One region of the Streptomyces sp. NPDC015345 genome, then DNA from elsewhere that is predicted to be linked to it. Evidence: predicted binding sites of a transcription regulator. Region 1 holds the regulator's gene; each other region holds the start of a gene.
The links. The regulator HrcA, encoded in region 1, represses chaperone genes, less so after heat shock. The targets are predictions, from matches to a motif close to TTNGCACTCNGNNNNNCNGAGTGCNAA.

Region 1 (9,988 bases):
GCCGACTCGACGAGGCCGCGCCCGGCGAGGACACCGGCGCCCTCGTCATCGAGGTCTCCGACCACCACCCCTCCCGCGCCGTCCGCGGCGAGCAGGGCCCGGCGCCCACCGGCACCCCCGAGTACGGCCGCGGTCTCCAGCTCGTCGCGAGCCTCTCCGACTCCTGGGGCATCACCTACCGCACGGGCACCAAGACCATCTGGGTCCGGCTGCCCGTCGAGGGCGCCAAAGCGGACCAGGACACCGAGTCGTACGCGAGCGAACAGGCCCTGAAGAGCGGGCTGCGCGCCGCCGAGATCCTCGCGCCGCTGCCCAAGCGCGTCACGCACGAGACGGAGTGGGTCAACCGCGGGGCGCTCAGCTTCCTCGCCGAGGCGTCCGATCTGCTGGCCGGGCAGTTCGACGAGGACCTGGTGGCCGCCCTCGCCGGCCAGCTGCTCGTGCCGCGGCTCGCCGACTGGTGCGCGGTCTGGCTCGACGAGGGCTCGGAGAGCCCGGCGCGCGCGACCCCGGGCGGGCCGGGCACGCGCCTCGCCCGGGTCTGGCACACCAGCGAGCACCGCATGGAGGAACTGCGCCGCATCCTGGAGAAGGACCCGCCCGAGCTGCCCGACACGGCGGGCACCGGCGCCCTCCCCGTCCGCTGGCCCGGCGGGGCGCCGGCGGGCGAGGCGTCCGGCACGGCACTCGCGTACCGCCTGACCGCGGGCGGCCGGACGCTCGGCACACTGGTCATCGGCCGGGCGGGCCTGCTCCGCTTCCCCGACGAGGTCACCGGCCTCATCGAGGACTTCAGCCGCCGCGTCGCCCTCGCCGTCAGCACGGCCCGCCGCTACCAGCGCCAGGCCAACATCAGCCGCATCCTCCAGCGCGGGCTGCTGCCCAGCAAGGTCGCGCGGATCCCCGGCGTGCAGAGCGGCCTGGTGTACGAGCCGCGGGACAAGGGCGGCCCGGGCGGTGACTTCTACGACGTCTTCCAGGCCGGGGACGGGCGCTGGTGCTTCGCGCTCGGCGACGTCCAGGGCAAGGGCCCCGAGGCCGCCGTCGTCATCGGCCTCGCCCGGCCCTGGCTGCGGCTGCTCGCCCGCGAGGGGTACCAGGTCGCCGAGGTCCTGGACCGCCTCAACCAACTGCTCCTCGACGACGCGACCGAGGCGGCCGACGCCGCGGCGGCCGTCGTCGCCGTCGCGGGCGGCCAGGGCGTACCGGCCGACGGGCCCACCTCGCGCTTCCTCTCCCTCCTCTACGGCGAGCTGATCCCGCACGAAGGCGGCGTGCGCTGCACCATCGCGTGCGCCGGGCACCCGCTGCCGCTGCTCCTGTCGCCCGACGGGCAGGTGCGGTCGGCGGCGAGCCCGCAGATGCTGCTCGGGGTCGTCGACGACGAGACGTACACCAGTGAGAGCTTCGACCTGCTGCCCGGCGACACCCTCCTGTGCGTCACGGACGGCGTGACCGAGCGGCGCTCGGGGCGGCTCCAGTTCGATGACGGCGACGGCCTGGCGCAGGCCCTCGCCGGCTGCGCGGGGCTCGACGCGGCGCTCGTGGCGGAGCGGATCCGGCGGCTCGTCCACGAGTTCTCGGAGCGTCCGCCCGACGACGACCTGGCGCTGCTGGTGCTCCAGGCACGGTGACGGCTCCGCGGGGCGCGGCGGTGCGGGACAATCGAAGGCATGCCTTCCGCACTGCCCGACGGTGAGCCCATGCCCGAGGACGGCGCGCTGCCCGCGTCCGCCCTGGCCGGCGCGGCCTCCCGCCCCCTCGGCTTCTATCTGCACGTCCCGTACTGCGCCACGCGCTGCGGCTACTGCGACTTCAACACCTACACCGCCACCGAGCTGCGCGGCTCCGGCGGTGTGCTCGCCTCCCGCGACAACTACGCCGACACCCTGACCGACGAGGTGAGGCTCGCCCGGAAGGTCCTCGGCGACGACCCGCGGCCCGTGCGGACCGTCTTCGTGGGGGGCGGTACGCCGACGCTGCTGGCGGCGGGTGATCTCGTACGGATGCTGGCGGCCGTGCGGGACGAGTTCGGTCTCGCGGACGACGCGGAGATCACGACCGAGGCGAATCCGGAGTCGGTCGACGAGGCGTATCTGGCGGAGCTGCGGGAGGGCGGGTTCAACCGCGTCTCGTTCGGCATGCAGAGCGCGAAGCAGCATGTGCTGCGCGTCCTCGACCGTACGCATACGCCGGGGCGGCCCGAGGCGTGCGTCGCCGAGGCGCGGGCGGCCGGCTTCGATCATGTGAACCTCGACCTGATCTACGGCACCCCGGGCGAGACGGACGACGACTGGCGGGCCACGCTGGACGCGGCGATCGGCGCCGGGCCCGACCACGTCAGCGCCTACGCGCTGATCGTCGAGGAGGGCACGCAGCTCGCGCGGCGGATCCGGCGCGGGGAGGTGCCGATGACCGACGACGACGTCCACGCCGACCGGTACCTCATCGCCGACGAGGTCCTCGGGCGGGCCGGCTTCTCGTGGTACGAGGTGTCCAACTGGGCCACGTCCGAGGCGGGGCGCTGCCTCCACAACGAGCTGTACTGGCGCGGCGCCGACTGGTGGGGGGCCGGGCCCGGCGCGCACAGCCATGCGGGCGGCGTGCGGTGGTGGAACGTGAAGCATCCAGGGGCGTACGCGGCGGCTCTGGCGGGCGGCCGATCGCCCGGCGCCGGTCGGGAGGTCCTCTCCGAGGAGGACCGGCGGGTGGAGCGGATCCTGCTGGAGCTGCGGCTGGTGGAGGGCTGCCCGCTGTCTCTGTTGAAGGAGGCCGGGCTCGCCGCCTCGCGCAAGGCGCGGGACGAGGGGCTGCTGGAGGTGGCGCCGTACGCGGCGGGGCGGGCGGTGTTGACGTTGCGGGGGCGGTTGTTGGCGGACGCGGTGGTTCGTGACCTGGTGGATTAGCGGCGGGGCGGGGTGGGGTGGCCTGGGGTCGGGGTGGTTCTGGTGGCTGGGGGCGCCGCTCCCTGGCGGGGGGCTCTGGGGTCGGTGGTCGGGCGTCTCTGCCGGGCGTGGGGGCTGTGTGGTCGGCCGGGGTCCGGTGGTTCAGCGCCACTGCCAGGCCGTGGGGCCCGGCAGCCGGTTCATCCCACCCGCCCACCCGCTCGGCCTCTCTGGACGGCTGAGGCCCCTCGTGGGGCGACCTCGCCGTCGGCGACTGCGGGTTGGGGGTAAGCACGTGGGGGACTGGTCCGCTGCGGGGTGACGGGCGGGTGGGTGGGAGACCGCTGCGGGGTGGCGAGGCCGGGCGGGGCGGGTGTGGCTGCCGGGTGCGTGGCGTGGTGATGCTGGGCGGGGCTGGTGTGGCTGCCGGGTGTGTGGGTGCGTGGTGACGCTGGGCGGGGCGGGTGTGGCTGCCGGGTGTGTGGGTGCGTGGCGTGGCCGGGCGGGGCTGGTGTGGCTGCCGGGCTCCGGGGTCGCCCCGGGCGCCGGGGGCGTTGCTTCGCGGGCACGCCGGGCGGGCCCGCCCCGCCGCCGGGCGCGCGGCTCGGAAGGGGGAACCGCCGCTACCCGCCGGGCCCCCGGCCAGTCACGGGTGCGTCACGAAGTCGATCAGTTCTTCCACCCTGCCCAGTAGCTCCGGCTGGAGGTCCTTGTAGCTGCGTACCGAGCCGAGGATCCGCTGCCACGCCGCCCCCGTGTTCTCCGGCCAGCCCAGCGCCCTGCACACGCCCGTCTTCCAGTCCTGCCCCCGCGGCACCCGCGGCCACGCCTCGATGCCCACCGAGGACGGCTTCACCGCCTCCCACACGTCGATGTAGGGGTGGCCGACGACCAAGGCGTGATCGCTGCCGATCTCCGCGGCGATGCGGGACTCCTTGGAGCCGGGGACCAGGTGGTCCACGAGGACGCCGAGCCGCGCGTCGGGGCCGGGCGAGAATTCGGCGACGATCGCGGGGAGGTCGTCGATCCCCTCCAGATACTCGACGACGACGCCCTCGATGCGCAGGTCGTCACCCCAGACTCGTTCGACCAGTTCGGCGTCGTGCCGCCCCTCCACGTAGATGCGTCCCGCGCGGGCGACCCGGGCCCGCGCCCCGGGCACGGCCACCGAACCGGAGGCGGTGCGCGAAGGACGTACCGGCGCCGCACCCGCGCCCGCGGCCGGGCGGACCAGGGTCACCGTCCTGTCCTCCAGGAGGAACCCCCGCGGCTCCATCGGGAAGACGCGGTGCTTGCCGAAGCGGTCCTCCAGGGTCACCGTCGGGCCCTGCGAGGTCTTCTCGCAGCGGATCACCGCCCCGCAGAAACCGGTGCTCAGCTCCTCCACCACGAGGCCGGCGTCCGCCGCCACCTCCGGTACGGGCTTCGGCTTCTTCCATGGGGGCGTGAGATCGGCGGAGTACTGGCGCATTCTGGTGACGATAGGAAGAGTGGGCGGGACCGCCGCTACGACACGCCGAAACGGGCCGCCAGTGTGGCGCGCTGCGCACGGATAAAAGCCGCATCCACCACCGCACCGTGCCCCGGCACATACCGCGCGCCCTCACCGCCCAGGTCGAGGAGCCGGTCCAGCGCCGCCGGCCACCGCGCGGGCACCGCGTCGGGACCGGCCTGCGGTTCGCCCGACTCCTCGACCAGGTCCCCGCAGAAGACGATCTCCGGCTCACCGTCCGCGCCGGGGACCAGGACCGCCAGGTCGTGGCCCGAGTGCCCGGGGCCGACGTTCGCGAGGAGGACCTGGACGCCGCCGAGGTCCAGCGTCCACTCCCCGCACACAAGGTGGTGCGGGTGGACCAGGAGATCGGTCGCTTCCGCCGCCGCCCGCGGGTCCACGCCATGGCGCACCGCGTCCGCGCACAGCTCGTCGCGGCCCTTGGCGAAGACCGTGTCGATGCCCACGGCCCCGTACACCTCCACGCCCGCGAAGGCCGCGGCGCCGAGGACATGGTCGAAGTGTGGATGCGTCAGAGCGAGATGCGTCACGCGGCGACCGCCGCCGAGGATCTCCCTCGCCCGGGTGCGCAGCGCCGCGCCCTCGGCCAGGCTCGACCCGGCCTCGATCATCAGGGCCGCCCCGTCACCGACGACGAGCCCCGCCGTGCAGTCCCACACCGGCAGGCGGCACCGCCCCACGCGCGGTGCGAGCCGCTCCCAGCCCGCCGCTTCCCATGCCGGCTCCACGTCCATACGGTGACGCTAACCGGTGCGGCGGCGCCTGGCATGACCAACCAGCCGCCGGGCATGAGCAACGGGGTCCGGGTCCGGCCTTGCCGGGTCCGTACCCGACGCCCGTACACTGGCCCTTTGACAGGCTGGCACTCACCCGCGTTGAGTGCCAGGCAGGGGATCACCGCGACGGATGACGTGCTGGAGGTGTGCGCGATGCTCAGTGAACGCAGGCTCGAAGTGCTGCGCGCCATCGTCCACGACTATGTCGGGACGGAGGAGCCGGTCGGCTCCAAGGCGCTCACCGAGCGGCACAGTCTCGGCGTCTCCCCGGCCACGGTGCGCAACGACATGGCGGCGCTGGAGGAGGAAGGGTTCATCGCCCAGCCCCACACCAGCGCGGGGCGCATTCCGACGGACAAGGGCTACCGCCTGTTCGTCGACAAGCTCGCCGGCGTCAAGCCGATGACGGCCCCCGAGCGGCGCGCCATCCAGAACTTCCTCGACGGCGCCGTCGATCTCGACGACGTCGTGGGGCGCACGGTTCGGCTGCTCGCGCAGCTGACCCGGCAGGTCGCCGTCGTGCAGTACCCCTCGCTGACGCGGTCGACCGTGCGGCACGTGGAGCTGCTCTCGCTCGCTCCCGCGCGCCTGATGCTCGTCCTGATCACGGACACCGGCCGGGTCGAGCAGCGCATGATCGACTGTCCGGCGCCCTTCGGGGAGAGTTCGCTCGCGGATCTGCGGGCGCGGCTCAACAGCAGGGTCGCGGGCCGCCGCTTCGCGGACGTCCCGCAGCTGGTGCAGGACCTGCCCGAGGCCTTCGAGGCCGAGGACCGCGGCACCGTCTCGACGGTGCTCTCCACCCTCCTCGAAACGCTTGTCGAGGAGACCGAGGAGCGGCTGATGATCGGCGGCACCGCCAATCTCACCCGCTTCGGACATGACTTTCCCCTCACGATCCGCCCCGTTCTCGAGGCCCTTGAGGAGCAGGTCGTGCTCCTCAAGTTGCTTGGCGAGGCGACGGATTCGGGCATGACCGTACGGATCGGTCATGAGAACGCCCATGAGGGCCTCAGCTCCACGTCCGTGGTCTCGGTCGGCTACGGTTCGGGCAGCGAGGCAGTCGCCAAACTAGGCGTGGTCGGACCGACCCGCATGGACTATCCGGGAACGATGGGAGCAGTACGCGCAGTGGCACGTTACGTCGGACAGATCCTGGCGGAGTCGTAAGTGGCCACGGACTACTACGCCGTACTCGGCGTGCGCCGCGACGCTTCCCAGGACGAGATCAAGAAGGCCTTCCGGAGGCTGGCGCGTGAGCTTCACCCGGATGTGAATCCGGACCCGAAGACTCAGGAGCGCTTCAAGGAGATCAACGCCGCCTACGAGGTGTTGTCGGACCCGCAGAAGAAGCAGGTCTACGACCTCGGCGGCGACCCGCTGTCCCAGGCGGGCGGCGGCGGTGGCGCGGGCGGTTTCGGGGCCGGTGGCTTCGGCAACTTCTCCGACATCATGGACGCGTTCTTCGGGACGGCGTCGCAGCGGGGGCCGCGCTCGCGCACGCGTCGCGGCCAGGACGCCATGATCCGGCTGGAGATCGACCTCGACGAGGCCGCCTTCGGGACCACCAAGGACATCCAGGTCGACACGGCCGTCGTCTGTACGACCTGTAGCGGTGAGGGTGCCGCGCCGGGGACGTCCGCTCAGACGTGTGACATGTGCCGCGGTCGCGGTGAGGTGTCGCAGGTCACGCGGTCCTTCCTCGGCCAGGTCATGACCTCGCGGCCCTGTCCGCAGTGTCAGGGCTTCGGCACCGTCGTGCCGACGCCGTGCCCCGAGTGCGCCGGTGACGGCCGCATCCGGTCGCGGCGGACGCTGACGGTGAAGATCCCCGCAGGTGTCGACAACGGGACCAGGATCCAGCTCGCCGGTGAGGGTGAGGTCGGGCCCGGTGGCGGTCCCGCCGGTGACCTGTACGTGGAGATCCACGAGTTGCCGCACGCCGTCTTCCAGCGGCGCGGTGACGATCTGCACTGCACGGTCACCATTCCGATGACCGCGGCGGCGCTCGGTACGAAGGTGCCGTTGGAGACGCTGGACGGCCTGGAGGAGATCGACATCCGGCCGGGCACGCAGTCCGGTCAGTCGGTGCCGCTGCACGGGCGTGGCGTCACGCATCTGCGGGGCGGTGGGCGCGGTGACCTCATCGTGCACGTCGAGGTGCTCACGCCGACCAAGCTCGACGCCGAGCAGGAGCGGGTGCTGCGGGAGCTGGCGCAGATGCGGGGTGAGGAGCGGCCTACGGGGCAGTTCCAGCCCGGGCAGCAGGGGTTGTTCTCCCGGCTGAAGGACGCGTTCAACGGGCGGTAGCGCCTGAGCGGTGCCGGCTCTGTTGTTCGTTCGTCCGCGGGCCGGTAGGGGCTGGTCGCGCAGTTCCCCGCGCCCCTTGAAGGCCCGTTCCGGGCCCCTTCAAGGGGCGCGGAACGGTTGTCCTTAGGGGCGCGAGCAACCCGGGGCGGCCCGCGGACGCCGACGGCGGTCGTGGGGCAGACGGGGCGGCGCACACCCGGTGCGGGTGCGCGATTCGGCGCGGCCCGAGGACCGTGGCACGATGCGTGCATGTCCTCCGCACTGACCGATCTCTGCCGCCATCAGATCGTGCAGGCCCCCATGGCGGGCGGCGCGTCCTGCCCGCGGTTGGCCGCGGCCGTCTGTGAGGGCGGCGCCCTGGGCTTTCTCGCCGCCGGGTACAAGACCGCCGACGGGATGTACCAGGAGATCAAGCAGCTGCGGGGCCTGACCTCGCGGCCCTTCGGCGTCAATCTCTTCATGCCGCAGCCCGACACCGCGGACGCCGCCGCGATCGACGTCTACCGCAGCCAGCTCGCCGGTGAGGCCACCTGGTACGAGGCGCAGCTCGGCGACCCGGACAGCGGGCGCGACGACGGGTACGACGCCAAGCTCGCCATCCTGCTCGACGACCCGGTGCCGGTCGTCTCCTTCACCTTCGGGTGCCCCACCCGCGACGTGCTCGACTCCTTCGCCCGCGTCGGCACCCTCACCGTCGTCACCGTCACCACACCGGAGGAGGCGCAGACCGCCCAGTGGGCAGGCGCGGACGCCGTGTGCGTGCAGGGCGTCGAGGCGGGCGGCCACCAGGGCACCCACCGCGACAACCCCGAGGCCGACGGCGCCGGGATCGGGCTGCTCTCCCTCATCACGCAGATCCGCGAGACCGTGCAGATCCCCCTGGTCGCCAGCGGCGGCCTGATGCGCGGCGCGCAGATCGCCGCGGTGCTCGCGGCGGGCGCGGACGCCGCGCAGCTCGGCACGGCGTTCCTGGTCACGCCCGAGTCGGGCGCCCACACCCTGCACAAGCAGGCCATGACCAACCCGTTGTTCGTGCGGACCGAGCTGACCCGGGCGTTCTCCGGGCGGCCCGCGCGCGGCCTCGTCAACCGCTTCATGCGCGAGCACGGCCCGTACGCCCCCGCCGCCTACCCCCAGGTGCACCACCTGACCAGCGGCCTGCGCAAGGCCGCCGCGAAGGCCGGTGACGCGCAGGGCATGGCGCTCTGGGCGGGGCAGGGCCACCGGCTCGCCAGGGAGCTGCCCGCCGGACAGCTCGTGGAGGTCCTCGCGGCCGAACTGGCCGACGCCAAGGACACGTTGACGCGTGGAGGCGAGGCGTGACCGCCCCCGTCTTCGTCGTCGAACACTTCGACGCGCCCGCCGACAGGCGGTACGTGCTGGACGGCCCCGAAGGGCGCCACGCCGTCTCCGTGAAGCGGTTGCGCGCCGGTGAGGACGTCGTCCTGACCGACGGCGCCGGACGGTGGGCGCACTGCGTGGTCCTCGACACCGAGGGCAAGGACCGGCTCGTCGTACGGATGGACTCCGTGACCGAGGAGCCCGAGGAGTCGCCCCACATCACCGTCGTCCAGGCGCTGCCCAAGGGCGACCGCGGGGAACTCGCCGTCGAGACCATGACGGAGACCGGCGTGGACGCGGTCGTGCCGTGGACCGCGTCGCGCTGCATCACGCAGTGGAAGGGCGAGCGGGGCCTGAAGGCGCTCGCCAAGTGGCGGGCGACCGCGCGTGAGGCGGGCAAGCAGTCGCGCCGGGTGCGCTTCCCCGAGGTCGCGGACGCGGCGTCCACCAAGCAGGTCGCCGCCCTCCTCGCGGGCGCCGACTTCGCGGCCGTCCTGCACGAGGAGGGCAGCGAGCCGCTGGCCACCGCCGAACTCCCGGCGAGCGGACGGATCGTGCTCGTCGTCGGGCCCGAAGGGGGCGTCTGTCCGGACGAGTTGGCGGCCTTCGCCGAGGCGGGCGCGAAGCCGTACCGCCTCGGACGTAGTGTGTTGCGCACCTCGACCGCGGGGACCGCGGCGACCGCGCTGCTCCTCGGCCGCACGGGCCGCTGGTCCTGACCGGCGGCCGCGGGCCCCGGTCGCCGGATGGCCGCAAGCGGTCTACCGCCCCCGCTTGGAGGGTGGCACTCTGCCGTGTATGGGGGCATTGAGGCGACTACGGCAACGGCACGCATGGCAACGGCGTGCGCCGATCCTGTACGCCGTCGGGCTCGTCGGCGCCGCCACGCTCGGCGTCACCGCGTGCGACCCCGCGAACGGCGGTCTCAACACCGCGGCGGTCGCGCTCACCACCGACCGGATGGGCACCAAGGAGCTGGAGCGCCAGAAGCTCGACGTGGCATGGCTCAGCTGCACCGCCCGCTACCAGGACCGGGTGACACCCAAGAGCGGCGAGCCCACGCAGAAGGCCGTGGTGGAGGTGGACTGCCAGGGCGAGTCCGGCGGCGACGACGGCAACAAAGACATCACCATCAAGGGCAAGGTGTCCTCCTTCGTCGACGA
Region 2 (9,988 bases), on a different contig from region 1:
AGGAGGCACCACCATGACCCCTGGCACCGATGAACGCCCGCAGATGTCCGTCGAAGACTTCGAGGAGCTGGTACGCCGAGCCCCGGAAACCGTCCGGAACAGGCTGGAGTTCTATGGCGGCAGGCTGCGCTTGAAGCACGGCCCGATCGATGTCGAGGACTTCGAGGAACTCGCTCGTGTGGCCCCGGAGACGGTCACGCTCGAACTGATCAACGGAAAGCTAGAGGTCAAACCCGTGCCGGACCAGCTCCACGGGGCCATCGTCATGTGGCTGCTTCGGCAGTGTATGCAGCAGCGTCCCGAGCTGGCGCTCTACCCCGAACAGGGGCTCAGGGTCCCGACATACCGCAATGGGCGGGCCAGGGCCGACGGCGCCCTCGCCCCGTTGGACCACTTCATCGACCAGGAGGGCGAATGGGCCTCTCCGGAGGGCGTCCTCATGGCCGTCGAAGTCACCTCGCACGACAACGACACGGACCGGCGTGACCGCCTGGAGAAAGGACGGGCCTACGCCTACGTGGGCATCCCCGTCCACCTCCTCATCGACCGGGACAACGACACCCTGGTCGTCCACAGCGCCCCGCAGAACGGCGTCTACCAGAACCGCCGCCCGTACCACTACGGCTCCACGGTCCGTCTCCCCTCCCCCGTCGCCATCACCCTGGAAACCGAGAAGCTGAAGGACTACGTCACCTGACCATGACGGAAACCGGAAACGCCCGAGGGCGGCACCCCTTCCTGAGAAGGAGTGCCGCCCTCGAAACGTGAACGTCAGGACAGTGATCAACCAGAGGTCGATCAGAAGTCCATGTCACCGCCCGGCATGCCGCCGCCGGCCGGGGCAGCGCCCGCCTTCTCCGGCTTGTCGGCGATGACGGCCTCGGTGGTGAGGAACAGCGCGGCGATGGAGGCGGCGTTCTGCAGGGCGGAGCGCGTCACCTTCGCCGGGTCGAGGATGCCCTCGGCGATCATGTCGACGTACTCACCGGTCGCGGCGTTCAGACCGTGGCCGACCGTCAGGTTCCGCACCTTCTCGACGACGACGCCGCCCTCAAGGCCGGCGTTGACGGCGATCTGCTTCAGCGGGGCCTCAAGGGCCAGCTTCACAGCGGCGGCACCGGTGGCCTCGTCGCCTTCGAGCTCCAGCTTCTCGAAGACCTGGGTGGCCTGGAGCAGGGCCACGCCACCACCGGCGACGATGCCCTCCTCGACGGCCGCCTTCGCGTTGCGAACGGCGTCCTCGATGCGGTGCTTGCGCTCCTTGAGCTCGACCTCGGTCGCGGCACCGGCCTTGATGACCGCAACACCGCCGGCGAGCTTCGCCAGGCGCTCCTGCAGCTTCTCGCGGTCGTAGTCGCTGTCCGAGTTCTCGATCTCGGCGCGGATCTGGTTGACGCGGCCCTGGACCTGGTCGCTGTCACCGGCACCGTCGACGATGGTCGTCTCGTCCTTGGTGATGACGACCTTGCGGGCGCGGCCGAGCAGGTCGAGACCGGCGTTCTCCAGCTTGAGGCCGACCTCCTCGGAGATGACGGTGCCACCGGTGAGGATGGCGATGTCGCCGAGCATGGCCTTGCGGCGGTCACCGAAGCCCGGGGCCTTGACGGCGACGGACTTGAAGGTGCCACGGATCTTGTTGACGACCAGGGTCGACAGGGCCTCGCCCTCGACGTCCTCGGCGATGATCAGCAGCGGCTTGCCGGACTGCATGACCTTCTCGAGGAGCGGAAGGAGGTCCTTCACGTTCGAGATCTTGGAGTTGACGATCAGGATGTACGGGTCGTCGAGCGACGCCTCCATACGCTCCATGTCGGTGGCGAAGTACGCCGAGATGTAGCCCTTGTCGAAGCGCATACCCTCGGTGAGCTCCAGCTCCAGACCGAAGGTCTGGGACTCCTCGACGGTGATGACGCCTTCCTTGCCGACCTTGTCCATGGCCTCGGCGATGAGCTCGCCGATCTGGGTGTCGGCGGCGGAGATGGAGGCCGTCGAAGCGATCTGCTCCTTGGTCTCGACATCCTTCGCCTGCTCGAGGAGGGCGCCGGAGACGGCCTCGACGGCCTTCTCGATGCCGCGCTTGAGGGCCATCGGGTTGGCACCGGCGGCCACGTTGCGCAGACCCTCGCGCACCAAGGCCTGGGCCAGGACGGTCGCGGTCGTCGTGCCGTCACCGGCGACGTCGTCCGTCTTCTTCGCGACCTCCTTGACCAGCTCGGCGCCGATCTTCTCGTACGGGTCCTCGAGCTCGATCTCCTTGGCGATGGAGACACCATCGTTGGTGATCGTGGGGGCGCCCCACTTCTTCTCGAGGACGACGTTGCGACCCTTGGGGCCCAGGGTCACCTTGACGGCGTCGGCGAGCTGGTTCATGCCGCGCTCGAGGCCGCGCCGTGCCTCCTCGTCGAACGCGATGATCTTGGCCATGTGAAGTGGTCCTCCCGGACGATGGGGGTCCCCCCTGCTCCCGCAAGGAGCTTGGGGGAGGAAACGCATCAAACGGATCGTGCTGGCGCCCGCGACGGACGGACCGTGTGCCGTGTGGTTCCTTGCCCCACGCGGCCCTCGGACCTCACCGACCCGACCCAAGTTCTGTCACTCTCACTCGTAGAGTGCTAAGCCCAATGATTAGCACTCGACCCCTGCGAGTGCAAGCGCCTCTCCCGGATCTCCGGGTCATGCCGGGGCGCGACCGGGCGCACACGAGGGGCCCGTACCCCAGTGGGATACGAGCCCCTCGCGATGCTTGCTTCGGTGGTCGATCGCGCCGAGCTAGACGGCGAGCTTGACCATGTCCGCCTGCGGACCCTTCTGGCCCTGCGAGATCTCGAACTCGACTCGCTGACCTTCTTCAAGGGTGCGGTAACCGTCCATCTGGATCGCGCTGTAGTGGACGAAAACATCCGCACCACCGTCGACCGCGATGAAGCCGTACCCCTTCTCCGCGTTGAACCACTTGACGGTGCCCTGAGCCATGCCTAACTCCCCTATTACTGGCCCTTGCACAGGACCGCACTTCGCGGACCCGGGTCAGACCTCACTCCCATGGATGGGGGTGTGCGCCGGAACGCGTCGACCGCCGCTGAATGTATCTGTCCAACTGCCGTCTGCAACAGGTCAGTCGGACGAGAATTCTGGGCACGCCCGATCGGCGATATGCGGAGAATTCGCCGGAATCCAGGGCAAGTCGGGCCCGTCAAATGCCACGAAAGGCTCAAAGAGGCGGTTCGCTTTGGCTACTTCTTGTCGGCCCCGGGCCGACTTCGTATATGCACTCGGCACAAACGGCGAAGCAGCTTTCCCAACTGTACCGCGCTCAACCATGCAGAATTGCCCCCTCCGTTTGTGAGCGGGAGAGGGCAATTCAGATTACGCAGGGAACTTGCGGAAAAGGATCACCCGCCGGCGACCGCCGGAATGATCGACACGCCCGCGCCGTCCGGAGTGGCCGTCTCCAGGCCCTGCTCGAAGCGGACGTCATCGTCGTTGACGTACACGTTCACGAAGCGGCGCAGCTTGCCCTGGTCGTCCAGGACGCGGGCGGCGATGCCGGTGTGGTTCTTCTCCAGGTCGGCGATGACCTCACCGAGGGTCGCCCCCTCGGCGGCGACCTCGGCCTGCCCGCCGGTGTAGGTACGGAGAATGGTGGGAATCCGGACGTTGACGCTCATGAGGTTCACCTTCGAGATACGGGAGTGGGCGCCCCTGAAAGGGGCGCGGGGAACTGCGCGACCGGCCACGACGGCCCCGCGGCCGGAAAGGAAAGCTCAGGCCCTACGGCGGTTAACCGGCCAAGCCCGCGGAGCGAAACGCCTCAAGGCTGGGCTTGATCGTCGCGGTGGCCTGCGAAGTCTCAGCGACAGCGTCCAGTGTCTTCAGGCCATCTCCGGTGTTCAGCACCACCGTGGTGAGCGCCGGGTCGATGAGCCCCGCCTCGATCAGCTTCTTGGTGACGCCCACCGTCACACCCCCGGCGGTCTCCGCGAAGATCCCCTCCGTGCGCGCCAGCAGCTTGATCGCGTCGACGACCTGCTCGTCGTTCACGTCCTCCACAGCACCGCCCGTACGCCGCGCGATGTCGAGCACGTACGGCCCGTCGGCGGGGTTGCCGATGGCCAGCGACTTGGCGATGGTGTTCGGCTTCTGGGGGCGCACCACGTCGTGGCCGGCCTTGAACGCCGCCGACACCGGCGAGCAGCCCTCCGCCTGCGCGCCGAAGATCTTGTACGGCTTGTCGGCCACGAGGCCGAGCGCGATCAGCTCCTTGAGCCCCTTGTCGATCTTCGTGAGCTGCGAGCCCGAGGCGATCGGGATGACCAGCTGGTCGGGCAGCTCCCAGCCGAGCTGCTCGCAGATCTCGTACGCGAGGGTCTTGGAGCCCTCGCCGTAGTACGGCCGGAGGTTGACGTTGACGAAGCCCCACCCCTCGCCCAGCGGGTCGCCGATCAGCTCGGAGCAGAAGCGGTTCACGTCGTCGTAGTTGCCCTCGATGCCGACGAGCTCGCCGCCGTAGACCGCGGCCATGACGACCTTGCCCTGCTCCAGGTCGTGCGGGATGAACACGCAGGAGCGGAAGCCGGCGCGGGCGGCGGCGGCGCCGACGGCGCCCGCGAGGTTGCCGGTGGAGGAGCAGGACAGGGTGGTGAAGCCGAAGGCCCTGGCCGCCTCCAGCGCCTGCGCGACGACGCGGTCCTTGAAGGAGTGCGTGGGGTTGCCGGAGTCGTCCTTGACGAACAACTTGCCCTGCTCGACGCCGAGTTCCCGCGCGAGGTTGTCGGCCTTGACGAGCTTGGTCCAGCCGGGGTTGAGGTTCGGCTTGTCGGCGACGTCGGCGGGGACGGGGAGCAGCGGGGCGTAGCGCCAGATGTTGGCGGGCCCGGCCTCGATCCGCTTGCGCAGGGCTTCCGGGTCGCCGAGGGGCAGGTCGTACGCGACTTCGAGGGGGCCGAAACACTCGGCGCAGGCGAAGATCGGGCCGAGCGGGAAGCGCGTTCCGCACTCGCGGCAGGAGAGACCCGAGGCGGGACCGAGGTCAACGGTCGGGGCGGGGGTTTCGGTGGCGACAGTCTGCACAGCCATGGAGGCGAGGCCCTTTCTCCTCATCTTCCCCGCGGCGCATCTCGCCGCGAGACGGAATTGGCACCTTCCCTAGCCGGGAGCCTCGCGGCGCTGATCACTTCTGATCGCACACGAGACCGGCTGGAGGGTTGCCGGGGCTTCAACGGGCCGTATCCCTCTGCCCCTCTGGATGAGCGGTATTCGATTGTGGGTTTCAGTTGTGGATCGTTGCCGATCACGTGACGGTGACCCCGACATGCGATGGTCACCGGCGTTGTTCAAGACTGTAACCGAAGCCCTGGACCCTTGAGATAGTCGTCCGAACCGCGAGATGGATCACATACGGGAGGACCCTGACCGTGCTGGAAGAGGTCGAGCGCTGGCTGAACAGGCGTTCCTGGTCGGTCGCCGACCGCCCCTTGGACCGGCTCGTCGCCGCCAAGCGCGCGTCCGGCGTGACGGTGAGCGTCGTGCTGCCCGCCCTCGACGAACAGGAGACGGTCGGCGCGATCGTCACCGAGATCCGCCGCGCGCTGATGGAGCGCGCCCCGCTCGTCGACGAGCTGGTGGTGATCGACTCCGGCTCCTCGGACCGCACGGCAGAGGTGGCCCGGGAGGCCGGTGCCAAGGTCGTCCACCGGGACGAGATCCTGCCGCGTGTCGCGCCGCTCCCCGGCAAGGGCGAGGTGCTGTGGCGCTCGCTGCTGGTGACGGGCGGCGACATCTTGGCGTTCGTCGACGCGGACCTCAGGGAGTTCTCCGCCGACTTCGTCTCGGGGATAGTCGGCCCGCTGCTGACCGACCCGGACGTGGCGTTCGTGAAGGCCATGTACGACCGGCCGCTCGGCGAGGCCGCCGGTCAGGGCGGCCGGGTGACGGAGCTGATGGCGCGGCCGCTGCTGAACATGCACTGGCCGCAGCTGGCCGGTTTCGTGCAGCCGCTCGGCGGTGAGTACGCGGCCCGCAGGTCCCTCCTGGAGCGGCTGCCGTTCCCCGTCGGATACGGCGTGGAGCTGGGGCTGCTCGTGGACGCGCTGCACACGGTGGGCCTGGACGCGCTGGCGCAGGTCGACGTCGGGGTGCGCAAGCACCGCCACCAGGACGGGCAGGCGCTCGGCCGGATGGCGGCGGCGATCTACCGGACGGCGCAGGTACGCCTCGCGCGCGGACATCTCGTACGGCCCGAGCTGACGCAGTTCGAACGGGACGAGGAGGGCGGGCAGGGCTTCGTGCCGCGCACCCACGCCGTGGACACCGAGGAACGGCCGCCCATGACCGGCATCGCCGAGTACGCGCACCGACGCGTGGCGTGAGGCCGGGAACCGTACGTTTGCCCGCCGCCTGGACGGGCTACGTTTTGCCACATGGTGTCCGATCCGGCTCAGTCAGCAGCAGCGCAGGTACTCGTCGCGTCCAACCGCGGCCCCGTCTCGTACACAGTGGGAGAGGACGGTGAACTGACCGCCAAGCGCGGCGGCGGCGGCCTCGTCTCCGGCCTGAGCGCCATCGGCGACTCCTCCGAGGATCCCGCCGCCCTGTGGGTGTGCGCGGCGCTCTCCGAGGGCGACCGGGAGGCGGTGCGGCGCGGCGTCGGCGAGCCGGGCGTGCGGATGCTCGACGTCGACGCGGGCTCCCGGGAGGGCGTGCACGCCGCCGCGTACAACGGCATCGCCAACTCGGTCCTGTGGTTCGTCCACCACATGCTCTACCAGACGCCCCTGGAGCCGGTCTTCGGCCCGGAGTTCCGCGCGCAGTGGGCGGCGTACGAGACGTACAACCGCGCGTTCGCCGAGGCGCTGGCCGCGGAGGCGGCGCCCGGCGCGGCGGTCCTCGTGCAGGACTACCACCTGACGCTGGTCCCCGGCATGCTCCGCGAACTCCGCGAGGACCTGCGGATCGGCCACTTCTCGCACACCCCGTGGGCGCCCGCCGACTACTTCCGGATGCTGCCGGACGACGTGGCCGAGCAGGTACTGCGCGGCATGCTCGGCGCCGACCGGCTCGGCTTCCTCACCAGCCGCTGGGCGGACGCGTTCACGGAGTGCTGCGTGCGCGTGCTCGGCGGGACGTCGGGGACGCGGATCGGGGTGCACGGCCTCGGCGCCGACGCCGACTTCCTGCGGGAGCGCTCGCGGCGCGAGGACGTCGAGGAGCGGATGGCGACGCTGCGGCGGCAGGTGGGCGAGGGCCGCAAGACGGTCGTGCGGGTGGACAGGACCGAGCTGTCCAAGAACATCGTGCGCGGCATGCACGCCTACCGCGAGCTTCTGGAGACCCGCCCCGAGTGGCGCGAGCGGGTCGTCCACATCGCCTTCGCCTATCCCTCGCGGCAGGACCTCGCGGTGTACCGCGACTACACCGCGGAGGTCTCACGCGTCGCCGACGAGATCAACTCCGCGTACGGCACGCCCGACTGGACGCCGGTGCTGCTGCACGTCGACGACGACTTCGCCCGCTCCCTCGCGGCGTACCGCCTCGCGGACGTGGCGCTGGTCAACCCCATCCGCGACGGCATGAACCTCGTCGCGAAGGAGGTGCCGGTGGTCTCCGACGAGGGCTGCGCGCTGGTGCTCTCCCGGGAGGCGGGTGCGTACGAGGAGCTGGGCGAGGACGCGATCGGCGTCAACCCCTACGACGTCTCGGCCACGGCGGAGGCGTTGCACACCGGTCTTTCGATGCCGGCCGGGGAGCGGGCCGAGCGCACCAAGCGTCTCGCGGCGGCGGCGACGGCGCTGCCGCCGGCCCAGTGGTTCCTGGACCAGCTGCGGGCCCTCACCGGCTGACGGCCGCCGCGATCGACGACAGCAGTCCCACCACGCCCGCCGGGCCGTCCACCACCAGGTCGGCCCGGTCGGAGAGTTCGGTGACCTCCGCGCTGCCGCTGCACACGAGCAGGCCCGCCACGCCGTCCGAGCGGAGTTTCTCGACGGCGGCGAAGGCGGGCAGGTCGCCCAGGTCGTCGCCCGCGTAGAGCACGGACTCCGCGCCGACCTCGCGGAGGTAGGCGGCGAGGGCGACGCCCTTGTCCATGCCCGGCGGCCGCAGTTCGAGGACCATGCGGCCGGGCTCGACGATCAGGCCGTGCCGGGCGGCCAGCTCGGTGAGCGGTGCGCGCAGCGTGTCGTAGGCGGCCTGCGGGTCCTGCGCGCGGCGCGTGTGCACGGCGACGGCGCGGCCCTTCTCCTCTATCCAGGTGCCGCGCCAGGCGCCGATCTCGTCGAGGAAGCCCGGCAGCTCGGCGCGGACGGCCGCGACGCCGGGGTGCGGTTCGGCGGCCTGGACGGTGCCGGTGACCGCGTCCCAGCGCTCGGCGCCGTAGTGCCCGAGGACCACGAGGTGTTCGAGTCCCGTGACGCCCGCGAAACCGCCGTAGCGCACGGCGACGCCCGCCGGGCGGCCCGTGACCACCGCGACGGATCGCAGGCGCGGGGCGAGGGCGGCGAGCGCGGGCACGGCGTCCGGGTGGGCGCGGGCCTGCTCGGGGTCGGCCACGATGGGGGCGAGTGTGCCGTCGAAGTCGAGGGCCACGACACACCGTTCGGGCCGCGCGAGGAGCGCGGCGAGGCCGTCGCGGCCCGCCGGGGTCACGGGTTCCGGCAGTCCGGGACGCCCGTGCCGGTCGGGCTGCGCGTACGTAGGGTCACCCATGGGCCCGACCTTAACCGTGTCAGCGCTCCTCGCGCCGCGACTCCCGCACCCGGCGCAGCCGATTGACCGTAATCGGGTCGTGCGCGAGGGCCCGGGGATCGTCGAGGAGCGCGTTGAGGAGCTGGTAGTAGCGCACCGGCACCATGCCGAGCTCCTCACGGACGGCGCGTTCCTTCGCGCCGGGGCCCGGCCAGTCGCGCCGCTCCAGGGCGAGGACGGCACGGTCCCGCTCGGAGAGTCCCTGGCCCGGGAGTTCGTCGTGGGTCATGCCCCCACGCTATTCCGCGTTCTCCGCGGCCGCCGCCCTGCCCTGGATCCGGCCGAGGATCATGGAGGGGTTGCCGTCCTTGGCGACGGTCTTGCCGATGTCCTTCTTGATGTCGGCCGAGACCTGCGCCCACGACGTCTTGCCCACAGGGTAGAGCTGGGAGGTCGGCAGCTCCTTGAGGAACTTGCCCAGCTCGGTGTGGCCGCGGTCCTTGGACATCGCGTCGAACGCGGAGGTCGTCACGGGCAGGATGTCGTACTCGTTGGAGAAGTCGAGCACGTTCTTCTTGCTGTAGACGAAGTCGAGGAACTTGCCGGCCTCCTTGCGGTGGCCGTTCTGCTTGAACGCCATCATCCAGTCGGCGACGCCCATCGTGGCCTGCGCCTTGCCGTTGACGCCGGGCGCCGGCACCATGCCGAACTTCACGCCCTTCTTGGCGGCCATCTTCATCAGCGTCGGGTGGCCGTTGAGCATGCCGACCTCGCCGCGCGAGAACGCCGCGAACGCCTCGGCGCGGTTCATCTCTCCGGGCGCCTTCGGCCCGGTCAGGCCCTTGCCGACCAGCTCGTCGCGGAGCCAGGCGAACGTCTTGGCGTTCTGCTTGGAGTCGATGTCGTACGAGCCGACGTTGTCGGTGTAACCGCCGCCGCCGCTCAGCATCCACATCAGCGTCTCGGCGGGCGCCTCCTCGGGGCCCAGCGGCAGCGCGTACGGGATCTTCACGCCGCGCGCCTTGAGTGCCTTCGCGGCGGCCTGGAGCCCGCTCCAGCTCTGCGGCGGGGTGAGGTTGGCCTCCTTGAACAGCTTGGTGTTGTAGAACAGCAGGCGCGTGGAGGAGGCGAACGGCATGCCGTACTGGATGCGCTTGACCTCGCCGGCCTGGGCGAGCGGGGCCATGAAGTCGGCCTGGGTGGCGATGGAGAGCAGTTCGTCGGCTTCGTAGAGCTTGCCCTGCGCGGCGTAGTCGGCGTACGCGCCGATCTGCGCCAGGTCGGGGGCGTCGCCCTTCTTGACCAT
Region 3 (9,988 bases), on a different contig from region 1:
GCGTTATGAGCAGGTGCGCCGGAACTCATCTCCTGCGCCCTCCCCTCCCGCTCGATCGACTCGTCCCCGAGGAACTCCACACCTCAAGGATGCGGCATCGGCGGCGAAGCGACGGCAACCGCTCTCGAAAAGGTCGAAAGCGGGCGTCCGTCGCCCCGCCCACCGAGCGGCGGGCGGGGAGCGCCACGCCCCCGCTGCGGCGCACTCAGCGGACCAGACCCCAGCGGAAACCGAGCGCGACCGCGTGCGCCCGGTCCGAGGCACCGAGCTTCTTGAAGAGCCGCCTGGCGTGTGTCTTCACGGTGTCCTCGGAGAGGAAGAGCTCGCGCCCGATCTCCGCGTTCGACCGGCCGTGGCTCATGCCTTCGAGCACCTGGATCTCGCGCGCGGTCAGCGTGGGCGCGGCGCCCATCTCGGCCGAGCGCAGTCTGCGCGGGGCGAGCCGCCACGTCGGGTCGGCGAGTGCCTGCGTGACCGTCGCGCGCAGTTCGGCGCGCGAGGCGTCCTTGTGCAGATAGCCGCGGGCACCGGCGGCGACCGCGAGCGCGACCCCGTCGAGGTCCTCGGCGACGGTGAGCATGATGATGCGCGCACCGGGGTCGGCGGACAGCAGCCGCCGGACGGTCTCCACGCCGCCCAGACCGGGCATGCGTACGTCCATCAGAATCAGGTCCGAGCGGTCGGCGCCCCAGCGGCGGAGGACTTCCTCGCCGTTGGCCGCCGTCGTCACGCGCTCGACGCCGGGCACGGTCGCGACCGCCCGGCGGAGCGCCTCTCGGGCAAGCGGGGAGTCGTCGCAGACGAGGACGGATGTCATGACTGTCCTCCGCGGCTCTCACAGCTGCTGCGCGTCACCTTGAGCCTCCAGGCTGGTACTTATTCGTCACCTGTGCGGTTGACGCTCTCGGACGCCTGCCCGAGCGCTTGTTCTTTCAACCGCCTCCGCCCTCTCAACGACGGTCACCCGAAAGAGTTACGGGGCTGTCAGTCATCTTCGGCACTCTACGTGAGGGCCCGGACACAGAGCAGAGCGCGCGGCAGACCCTCAATGTTTCATCACAAGCCATGCCCCATTTAGCGGCTTTTCTTCCCATTTACCGGTGTCTGTGGCTAGATTCGCAATGAGTCATATTTTCATCTCCTTAGATAGTAGATGTACGGTCGTGGGCACCTATCCGCGTCAGAACGGCTTCAAGGGGACCAGCAATGGCAGATTTCTCCCGCCTTCCCGGACCGAACGCAGATCTGTGGGACTGGCAGCTCCTCGCGGCCTGCCGCGGGGTCGACAGCTCGCTCTTCTTCCACCCGGAGGGCGAGCGGGGCGCGGCGCGCAGCGCACGAGAGAACTCCGCCAAGGAGGTCTGCATGCGGTGCCCGGTACGCGCGGAGTGCGCCGCTCACGCGCTCGCGGTGCGCGAGCCGTACGGCGTGTGGGGCGGACTGACGGAGGATGAACGCGAGGAACTCATGGGACGGGCGCGCAACCGCCTGGTCACGGCGACCGCGTCACCGGGGAGAACCCCGTCGCACCACTGAAGGAACGTTTCTTCGGATTGGGCCCGGTTTCCCGGTGGCGCCTGGTCCCTGGAGCCTCGCGGCCCCTCAGTGCGCCGCGCTCAGCGGGCCGCGGCCCGCGCGAGGTGGTCCAGCGTGGCGGCGACGGCCGGCACCTGCGCCAGGTCCGGCAGCGTGAGCGCCACGATCTCCCGCCGCACGGCAGGCTCCACCGTCACCGTGCGGGCACCCCTCGGGCGCACCGACTCGATCGCGAGCTCGGGCAGCACGGCCACCCCGAGGCCCGCGCCGACCAGGCCGATCACCGCCGGATAGTCGTCAGTCGCGAAATCGATCCGGGGCACGAAGCCGGCCCCCTCACAGACCTCCACCAACTGCCGTCGGCAGCGCGGGCAGCCCGCGATCCACGACTCATCGGCGAACTCCCCGATGGTGACCGCGTCGGCCCCCGCGAGCCGGTGTCCCTCGGGTACGAGCCCGACGAGCCGGTCCGCGAGCAGGGGGCGCACGACGAGGTCGTCCCACTCCTCGGCGCCGGACGCACCACTGCCCCTGCCCTGAGGCGCTTCACGCCGCCCCTCGTACCGGAACGCCAGCGCCACGTCGCAGTCGCCCTCGCGCAGCATCTCCACCGAGCGCGGCGGCTCGGCCTCCACGAGGGACACGCGCGTGCCGGGGTGTGCCGCGCGCAGCGCCGCGAGGGCGCCGGGCACCAGCGTCGAGCTGCCGCTGGGGAAGGAGACGAGACGGACCCGGCCCGCGCGCAGGCCCGCGATGGCGGCGATCTCCTCCTCCGCGGCGGTGAGCCCGGCGAGGATGCCCGTGGCGTGCCTGACCAGGGCCTCGCCCGCCTGGGTCAGGCGCATCTCACGGCCGGTGCGGATCAGCAGCGGCGTCCCGGTCGAGGCTTCGAGGGCCTTCATCTGCTGACTCACGGCGGGCTGGGTGCAGCCGAGCTCGCGGGCCGCCGCCGAGAAGGAGCCGGTGGTGGCCACGGCACGCAGGACACGGAGATGACGAGCCTCGATCATGGACCGAGTATAAGTGATGCTTGGGCTCGAAGCGAAATATTCGGTCGCGCCTTTGGGGTCGCTGCGCCTACGCTGCGACGTCATGAAGCTTCTGTCTGTGAACCTGGGCCGTTCCGAAGCCGTCCCGTACACCGACGCCCCCTCCGGCCGCACCGGCATCGCCAAGCGCCCGGCCGCAGGACCGGTCAAGGTGAGCGCACCGGGCCCCAAGGGCGTCGCCGGCAGCGGTCTGGCCGGTGACTCGGTCAGCGACCTGCGCCACCACGGCGGAGACGACCAGGCCGTGTACGCCTACGCCCGCGAGGACCTCGACGCCTGGGAGCGCACGCTCGGGCGGTCCCTGCCCGACGGCTCCTTCGGCGAGAACCTCACGACGTCCGGGATCGACGTGAGCGGCGCGAAGATCGGCGAGCGCTGGCGGATCGGCTCCGGTCTGGTGCTCGAAGTGACGAGCGGCCGCATTCCCTGCCGTACGTTCCAGGGCCATCTCGGCGAGCGGGGGTGGGTGAAGCGGTTCACCCGGGAAGGCGTCCCCGGCGCCTATTTCCGGGTGATCGAGCCAGGTGAGATCAAGGCCGGGGACGCCATCGAGATCCTGCACCGCCCGGCGCACGAAGTCACCGTCGCCCTCCAGTTCCGCGCCGTCATGACGGAGAACACGCTGCTGCCGCGGCTGCTCGACGCGGGCGAGGCGCTGCACCCCGAGGTGGCCGAGCGGGCGCGCAAATACGCGGCGCGCTCCGGCGCGGGGGCCTCGTGATCCGGAGGCCTGACGTCCGCGCGGCACAGCCGTCACCGGATCTCACTAGCCTTGGTCCATGACTACGGCTCTGATTACGGGATCAACCGCCGGCATCGGCGCCGCCTTCGCGCGACGCCTCGCCGGTGACGGCCACAACCTCGTCCTGGTGGCGCGCGACACCAAGCGGCTGCGGGAGCAGGCGACCGAGCTGCACGACCGGCACGGCGTCGAGGCGGAGGTGCTCACCGCCGACCTCTCGACGGACGAGGGCATCGAAGCCGTCGAGAAGCGGCTCTCGAACCGCAGGGACGCGGTCGATCTGCTGATCAACAACGCGGGCTTCGGCAACAAGGGGCGGTACCTCGAAGTCCCCATGGCCGACGAGCTGACCATGCTCAAGGTGCACTGCGAGGCGGTGCTGCGGCTGACCTCGGCGGCCGTGGAATCGATGCGTGGGCGGGGCCGGGGCGGTGTGGTGAACGTCGCGTCGGTCGCCGCGTTCCTGCCGCGCGGCACGTACGGCGCTTCGAAGGCGTGGGTCGTGCAGTTCACGCAGGGCGCGGCGAAGGATCTGGCGGGCAGTGGGGTGCGGCTGATGGCGCTGTGCCCCGGCTTCGTCCGTACGGAGTTCCATGAGCGTGCCGGGATGGGCACGTCCAACATCCCCGACTGGATGTGGCTCGACGCGGACAAGCTGGTCGCGGCGGCGCTGGCCGACTTGGCGCGGGGCAAGGTCGTCTCGATCCCCGACCCCCGGTACAAGGCGCTGATGGGCGTGGCCAAGCTGACGCCCAGGTCTCTGCTGGGCGGGGTCACGTCGCGTACGGGGCGGAAGTACGGTCCCCAGTAGCCCTGGCCCGCCGGGTCGCTTCCCGTTGCCGTCTGCGGGCCGTGGTCCGTCCTCGCGCAGTTCCCCGCGCCCCTAAAAAGGGGCCATGCCCCGTCAGGGGCGCGGGGAACTGCGCGACCAGCCGGAGACGACCCGCACCCGGCAGAGGCAGAGCAACCACCCCCGGAAAGGGCCGACGCCCGGCTCCCCGCAAGGGGAGCCGGGCCTCGGTACACCGTTCAGGCAGAGCGCAGCGGTCAGTGGGAGTGACCGTGGCCGTGGCCGTGACCCGCGTCGCCCTCGTCCTCCGCCGGCTTCTCGACGACCAGCGTCTCGGTCGTCAGCAGCAGCGAAGCGATCGACGCGGCGTTCTCCAGCGCGGAGCGCGTGACCTTGACCGGGTCGATGACGCCGGCCTTGACCAGGTCACCGTACTCGCCGGTCGCGGCGTTGAAGCCGAAGCCCTTGTCGAGCTCGGCGACCTTGGAGGTGATGACGTAACCCTCCAGGCCGGCGTTCTCGGCGATCCAGCGCAGCGGCTCGACGGCGGCGCGGCGGACGACGGCGACACCGGTGGCCTCGTCGCCCTCCTTGCCGAGGTTGCCCTCCAGGACCTTGACGGCGTGGACCAGGGCGGAGCCACCACCGGAGACGATGCCCTCCTCGACCGCGGCGCGGGTCGCGGAGATGGCGTCCTCCAGACGGTGCTTCTTCTCCTTCAGCTCCACCTCGGTGGCGGCGCCGACCTTGATGACGCACACGCCGCCGGCCAGCTTCGCGAGGCGCTCCTGGAGCTTCTCGCGGTCCCAGTCGGAGTCCGTGGCCTCGATCTCGGCCTTGATCTGGTTGACCCGGCCCTCGACGTCGGCCTTGTTGCCGCCGCCGTCGACGATCGTCGTGTCGTCCTTGGTGATGGTGACGCGGCGGGCGGTGCCGAGCACGTCCAGACCGACCTGGTCGAGCTTGAGGCCGACCTCTTCGGCGATGACGGTGGCACCGGTGAGGGTGGCCATGTCGCCGAGCATCGCCTTGCGGCGGTCGCCGAAGCCGGGAGCCTTCACCGCGACGGCGTTGAAGGTGCCGCGGATCTTGTTCACGACCAGGGTCGACAGGGCCTCGCCCTCGACGTCCTCGGCGATGATCAGGAGCGGCTTCGAGGAGTTGGCCTGGATGACCTTCTCGAGCAGCGGCAGGAGGTCCTGGATGGAGGAGATCTTGCCCTGGTGGATCAGGATGTACGGGTCGTCGAGGACGGCCTCCATACGCTCCTGGTCGGACACCATGTACGGCGACAGGTAGCCCTTGTCGAAGGCCATGCCCTCGGTGAAGTCGAGCTCCAGGCCGAAGGTGTTGGACTCCTCGACGGTGATGACACCGTCCTTGCCGACCTTGTCCATCGCCTCGGCGATGAGCTCGCCGACCTGCGGGTCCTGGGCGGACAGACCGGCGACGGCCGCGATGTCGGCCTTGTCGTCGATCGGGCGGGCGGTGGCGAGGAGCTCCTCGGAGACGGCCTTGACGGCGGCGTCGATGCCCTTCTTCAGGGCGGCCGGGGAGGCGCCGGCGGCGACGTTGCGCAGGCCTTCCTTGACCAGGGCCTGGGCGAGCACGGTGGCGGTGGTGGTGCCGTCACCAGCGATGTCGTTGGTCTTGGTCGCCACCTCCTTCACCAGCTGGGCGCCGAGGTTCTCGTACGGGTCCTCGACCTCGACCTCACGGGCGATGGTGACGCCGTCGTTGGTGATGGTGGGGGCGCCGAACTTCTTGTCGATGACGACGTTGCGGCCACGGGGGCCGATCGTCACCTTGACCGTGTCGGCAAGCTTGTTGACGCCGCGCTCAAGGGCGCGACGGGCGTCCTCGTCGAACTTCAGGATCTTCGCCATGGGAGCGATTCAGCCCTCTCGAAAACTCGGGTGAACGAACTGCGCCCCTCGCCGCCCGGCAATCAGCGGGGTGACCAGGGGCGCAGCTCGAAAGCAATGCTTCTGCTTCGGGTGAACTACTTCTCGACGATCGCGAGCACGTCGCGAGCCGAGAGGACGAGGTACTCCTCGCCGTTGTACTTCACCTCGGTGCCGCCGTACTTGCTGTACAGCACGATGTCGCCGGTCTTCACGTCGAGCGGCAGGCGCTCGCCGTTCTCGAAGCGGCCCGGGCCCACGGCCAGGACGACGCCCTCCTGGGGCTTCTCCTTGGCGGTGTCCGGAATGACCAGGCCGGAGGCCGTGGTCTGCTCGGCATCGAGCGGCTGGACCACGATGCGGTCCTCAAGCGGCTTGATGGCAACCTTGGAGCTGGTGGTCGTCACGATCCGGTCTCCCCCTTCGGAGATCTCACGGGGTCAAGTCTGAGTGTGGCGACCAGGTGGATCCGTCGTCGCGGGTGCCGGACCTGCCCGTCGCTGTTGGCACTCTCCAACGGGGAGTGCCAGAAGCGAGACTAGGACGGCGATTAGCACTCGGTCAAGCGGAGTGCCAACCGGCTGCGTCGGACCTCACGGGGACGCGGCGCTCTTCGGCCGGGCGGGCACAGGACTGGCCTTGCCAGGGCAACGGGTTTCCGGGGCCCCGGGTTCCCTCGTAGGTGTTGCCGCGGCGCGCGACTGCCCTGCCTCCGGGGCCTGCCGGCAGCCGGGCGTCCCCGGCCTCTCCTTGCGCGGCATCTTCTCCGCCGCCTTTCTGCCGAGACGCTCGATCGGGTCCACCGATTCCGCGCAGGACGTCAACACCGCGGGCGCGAGTACTCCGCACAGCACGGCCCCGGCGAGGAGGCGGCGGCGTGCCCGCGCCCGCCGGGTCACAGGTAGTCCTCCAGCCTGGCCACCGCGTACCCCTTGCTCGTGACCGTCTTCATGACCCGGCGGACCATGTCGGGCATGGTGCCCTTCCAGTCCTCGCGGCCCCGGAAGTGGGTGAGGATGATGTCGCCGGGGTGCAGGTCACGGTCCCACTCCCGGTAGTCCATGCGGTCGGCGAAGGCCTCCGCGTTCCACAGCGGCACCGCCTTGATGCCGCAGGACTTGGCGGCCCGCAGCGTGTCCCGGTTGTAGTTGCCGTACGGCGGCCGGAAGAGTTCGGGCCGCTTGCCGTAGCGCTTCTCGATGACCTTCTGCATGCCGCAGATCTCGTGGCGCTGCCGCTTGTACGAGAGCCCCGGCAGGTACGGGTGATTGAGGGTGTGGTTGTTCAGGACGACACCGCGGTCCTGCATCTTCCTGAAGTAGCCGTAGTCCTCCTTGACCAGGTAGTTGCTGAGGAAGGCGGTGTACGGGATCTTCAGGTCGCTCATCATCCGCAGAAACGCCCGGTCCTTCTCGGCGCCGTCGTCGATGGTCAGGAAGACGACCTTCTTCTTGGTCGGGATCGTCGTGAAGACCGGCGGCAGCTTCGCCTGGCCCCTGACCTCGAACCCCTTGCGGGCCTTGATCCGCGGCTTGGTCGCGGGCGGCTCGGGGGCGGTCAGCGGTGTCTTGGCCAGCCCCCAGCGCTTGGCGGCGGCGACACGCGCGGCCTGGGCGGCGCCGAGCTGGCGGGCGTAGGAGTCGAGGGCCCGGGCGGGCGGTGCCTGGAGCGGCTGCACGCCGTGGGCGGGCCGCACGGCATCGGAGTCGCCCTCGGAGACGCAGCCCGAGGTGATCGCCGCGACGGTCAGGGCGGCCACCACGGCACGCGTCTGATTCTTCCGTCTTCCGGCGGATTCTTCGTTTTGTCGTACGAGTTGCATGGCGCCGGATCCTCGCAGTTCACCGCCCTGCTGGGGGGCCGACACCGCCGCCCGCCGCACACCATCCACCGACTGGCCCACAATGGGGCAGGTGAACGCCCCGAACACGCCGAGCAGCCCCGCAGCCGACCACGCCGACGGCGACGCCGGCCTCGGCGATCCACTCGCCGCCTTCGCCGCCCTGCGCACCGGCACGGGCCGGGCCCTGCTCGACGAGGTGCGGGACGTCGAACCCGCGCAGGAGCTCGCCGCCGCCACCCGGCTGCGCCGTACCTACCCGGCGCCGCTGGTCTCCGCCGCCCTCGCCCAGGCGCGGCTGCGCGCGCGGGCCGCGGCGAAGTTCGGCGCCGAGGACGCGGCCCGGATGTTCTTCACGCCGAACGGGGTCGAGCAGTCCACCCGCGCCTCCGTCGCCACGCATCGCGCGGAGCGTTTCAAGGCCCTCGGGGTGGGCTCTCTCGCGGACCTGTGCTGCGGCATCGGCGGCGACGCGATCGCCCTGGCGCGGGCCGGGATCTCCGTACTCGCCGTCGACCGCGACCCGTTGACGTGCGCGGTCGCCCGGGCCAACGCGGAAGCGCTCGGCCTCGCCGGCCTGATCGAGGTGCGCGAGGCCGACGTCACCGACGTGGACACCTCGGCGTACGACGCGGTGTTCGTCGACCCGGCGCGGCGGTCCTCCGGGCGGGGCCGCATCTTCGACCCGGAGTCCTACTCCCCGCCGCTGTCCTGGGCGGTCGAGGCGGCCCGCAAGGCCCCGCGCGCCGCGCTGAAGATCGCCCCCGGCATCCCGCACGAGGCGGTCCCCGCCGAGGCCGAGGCCGAGTGGATCTCGGACGGCGGTGACGTGAAGGAGGCCGTGCTGTGGTTCGGCACGGACCACCCCGCCTCGCATCGCGCGACGCTGCTGCCCGGCGGCGCCTCCCTGCGGAGTCCGCTCGCCACGATGCTGCCCGACCCCGGGGTGCGGGCCGTCGGACGCTACTTGTACGAGCCGGACGGCGCCGTCATCCGCGCGCATCTGGTCGCCGAGGTCGCGGCCCGGGTCGCCGGCGGACTGATCGACGAGACCATCGCGTACGTCACCTCCGACGAGCTGCACGCGACGCCGTACGCCGTCGCGTACGAGATCACCGATCAGCTTCCCTTCGGCGTGAAGAAGCTGAAGGCTCTGCTGCGGGAGCGGGAAGTCGGGATCCTCACGGTGAAGAAGCGGGGCTCGGCGGTGGAGCCGGAGGAACTGCGGCGGAAGGTGAAACCGCGGGGCAAGAACGCGGCGACGGTGTTCCTGACCCGGGTGGCGGGGGCGCCGACGATGCTGCTCGGGCACCCGGCCACGTAAGGGGCGCGGAGAACCGCGCGACCGGCCGCAGCCGGGCCGCGGGCTCCGGGGCTCCGGGATGTCAGCCCCTCCGGCGCTTGAGGAGCGGGGTCCGGGGCGAGGCGTCGAGGCGGGGGCCGCCGGCGCGAGCGGCAGGGTCCGGGGCGGAGCCCCGAGGCAGCGGCGCGGGCGATGACGGACGGCGGCCGTGCAGCACCGCCGTCGCCAGCGCGGCTGCCACCAGGAGCCCCGCGGAGACCATGAAGGCCGTCGCGTACCCCTCCGCGAGGGAGGCCCGGCCGGTGCCGGTTCCGGTGGCGTTCGCCGCGACCGTGACCAGGACCGCGAGCCCGAGCGAGCCGCCGAGCTGGCGCGAGCTGTTGAGCAGCCCGGAGGCCATGCCGGTCTCCTCGGGTGCCACGCCCCTGGTCGCCGCCGTGCCCAGCGGGACGAAGCACATGCCGATGCCGACGCTCGCGACCAGCGAGGGCCCCAGGATGGACCCCAGGAACGTGCCACCCGCCTCGACGGTCAGCGCGAACCACCCGAACCCGGCGGCCCCCAGCAGCCCGCCCGCCACGAGCAGCGCCCGCTCACCGGCCCGGCCGATCAGCCGGGTCGCGACCGTCGACCCGGCCACGACGCCCGCGCAGAACGGCAGGAAGGCCGCACCGGCCGCCGTCGCCCCGTACCCCATCACCTCCTGGAGGTAGAGCGAGGTGAAGTAGAAGGCGGCGAACTGCCCCGACGACATCAGCAGCGAGAAGACGTTCGCCGAGAGCACGGGCCGGTGACCGCTCCCCAGCAGGCCGAGCCGCAGCAGC

Region 2: a site for HrcA is predicted at 2,590-2,616, ahead of groL (chaperonin GroEL). Genes of this name have one in related genera too.
Region 3: a site for HrcA is predicted at 6,572-6,598, ahead of groES (co-chaperone GroES). Genes of this name have one in related genera too.

What each region holds. Positions count from the first base shown of each region.
Region 1 covers NZ_JBIBTX010000001.1:915,082-925,069, reverse strand. The annotation lists gene ACF062_RS04235 (SpoIIE family protein phosphatase) at 1-1,634, shown strand, start outside; gene hemW (radical SAM family heme chaperone HemW) at 1,674-2,906, shown strand; gene ACF062_RS04225 (DUF3097 domain-containing protein) at 3,532-4,356, opposite strand; gene ACF062_RS04220 (MBL fold metallo-hydrolase) at 4,392-5,132, opposite strand; gene hrcA (heat-inducible transcriptional repressor HrcA) at 5,328-6,344, shown strand; gene dnaJ (molecular chaperone DnaJ) at 6,345-7,484, shown strand; gene ACF062_RS04205 (nitronate monooxygenase) at 7,734-8,807, shown strand; gene ACF062_RS04200 (16S rRNA (uracil(1498)-N(3))-methyltransferase) at 8,804-9,544, shown strand; gene ACF062_RS04195 (hypothetical protein) at 9,624-9,988, shown strand, end outside.
Region 2 covers NZ_JBIBTX010000008.1:167,596-177,583, reverse strand. The annotation lists gene ACF062_RS30425 (Uma2 family endonuclease) at 14-697, shown strand; gene groL (chaperonin GroEL) at 799-2,424, opposite strand; gene ACF062_RS30415 (cold-shock protein) at 2,770-2,973, opposite strand; gene ACF062_RS30410 (ubiquitin-like small modifier protein 1) at 3,393-3,668, opposite strand; gene thrC (threonine synthase) at 3,781-5,076, opposite strand; SAM riboswitch class I at 5,094-5,252, opposite strand; gene ACF062_RS30400 (glucosyl-3-phosphoglycerate synthase) at 5,415-6,368, shown strand; gene ACF062_RS30395 (trehalose-6-phosphate synthase) at 6,420-7,838, shown strand; gene otsB (trehalose-phosphatase) at 7,828-8,703, opposite strand; gene ACF062_RS30385 (DUF3263 domain-containing protein) at 8,723-8,971, opposite strand; gene ACF062_RS30380 (ABC transporter substrate-binding protein) at 8,981-9,988, opposite strand, start outside.
Region 3 covers NZ_JBIBTX010000003.1:825,593-835,580, forward strand. The annotation lists gene ACF062_RS16065 (response regulator transcription factor) at 206-817, opposite strand; gene ACF062_RS16070 (WhiB family transcriptional regulator) at 1,207-1,536, shown strand; gene ACF062_RS16075 (LysR family transcriptional regulator) at 1,617-2,546, opposite strand; gene ACF062_RS16080 (MOSC domain-containing protein) at 2,629-3,306, shown strand; gene ACF062_RS16085 (SDR family NAD(P)-dependent oxidoreductase) at 3,365-4,138, shown strand; gene groL (chaperonin GroEL) at 4,375-6,003, opposite strand; gene groES (co-chaperone GroES) at 6,120-6,428, opposite strand; gene ACF062_RS16100 (polysaccharide deacetylase family protein) at 6,917-7,843, opposite strand; gene ACF062_RS16105 (methyltransferase domain-containing protein) at 7,926-9,185, shown strand; gene ACF062_RS16110 (MFS transporter) at 9,247-9,988, opposite strand, start outside.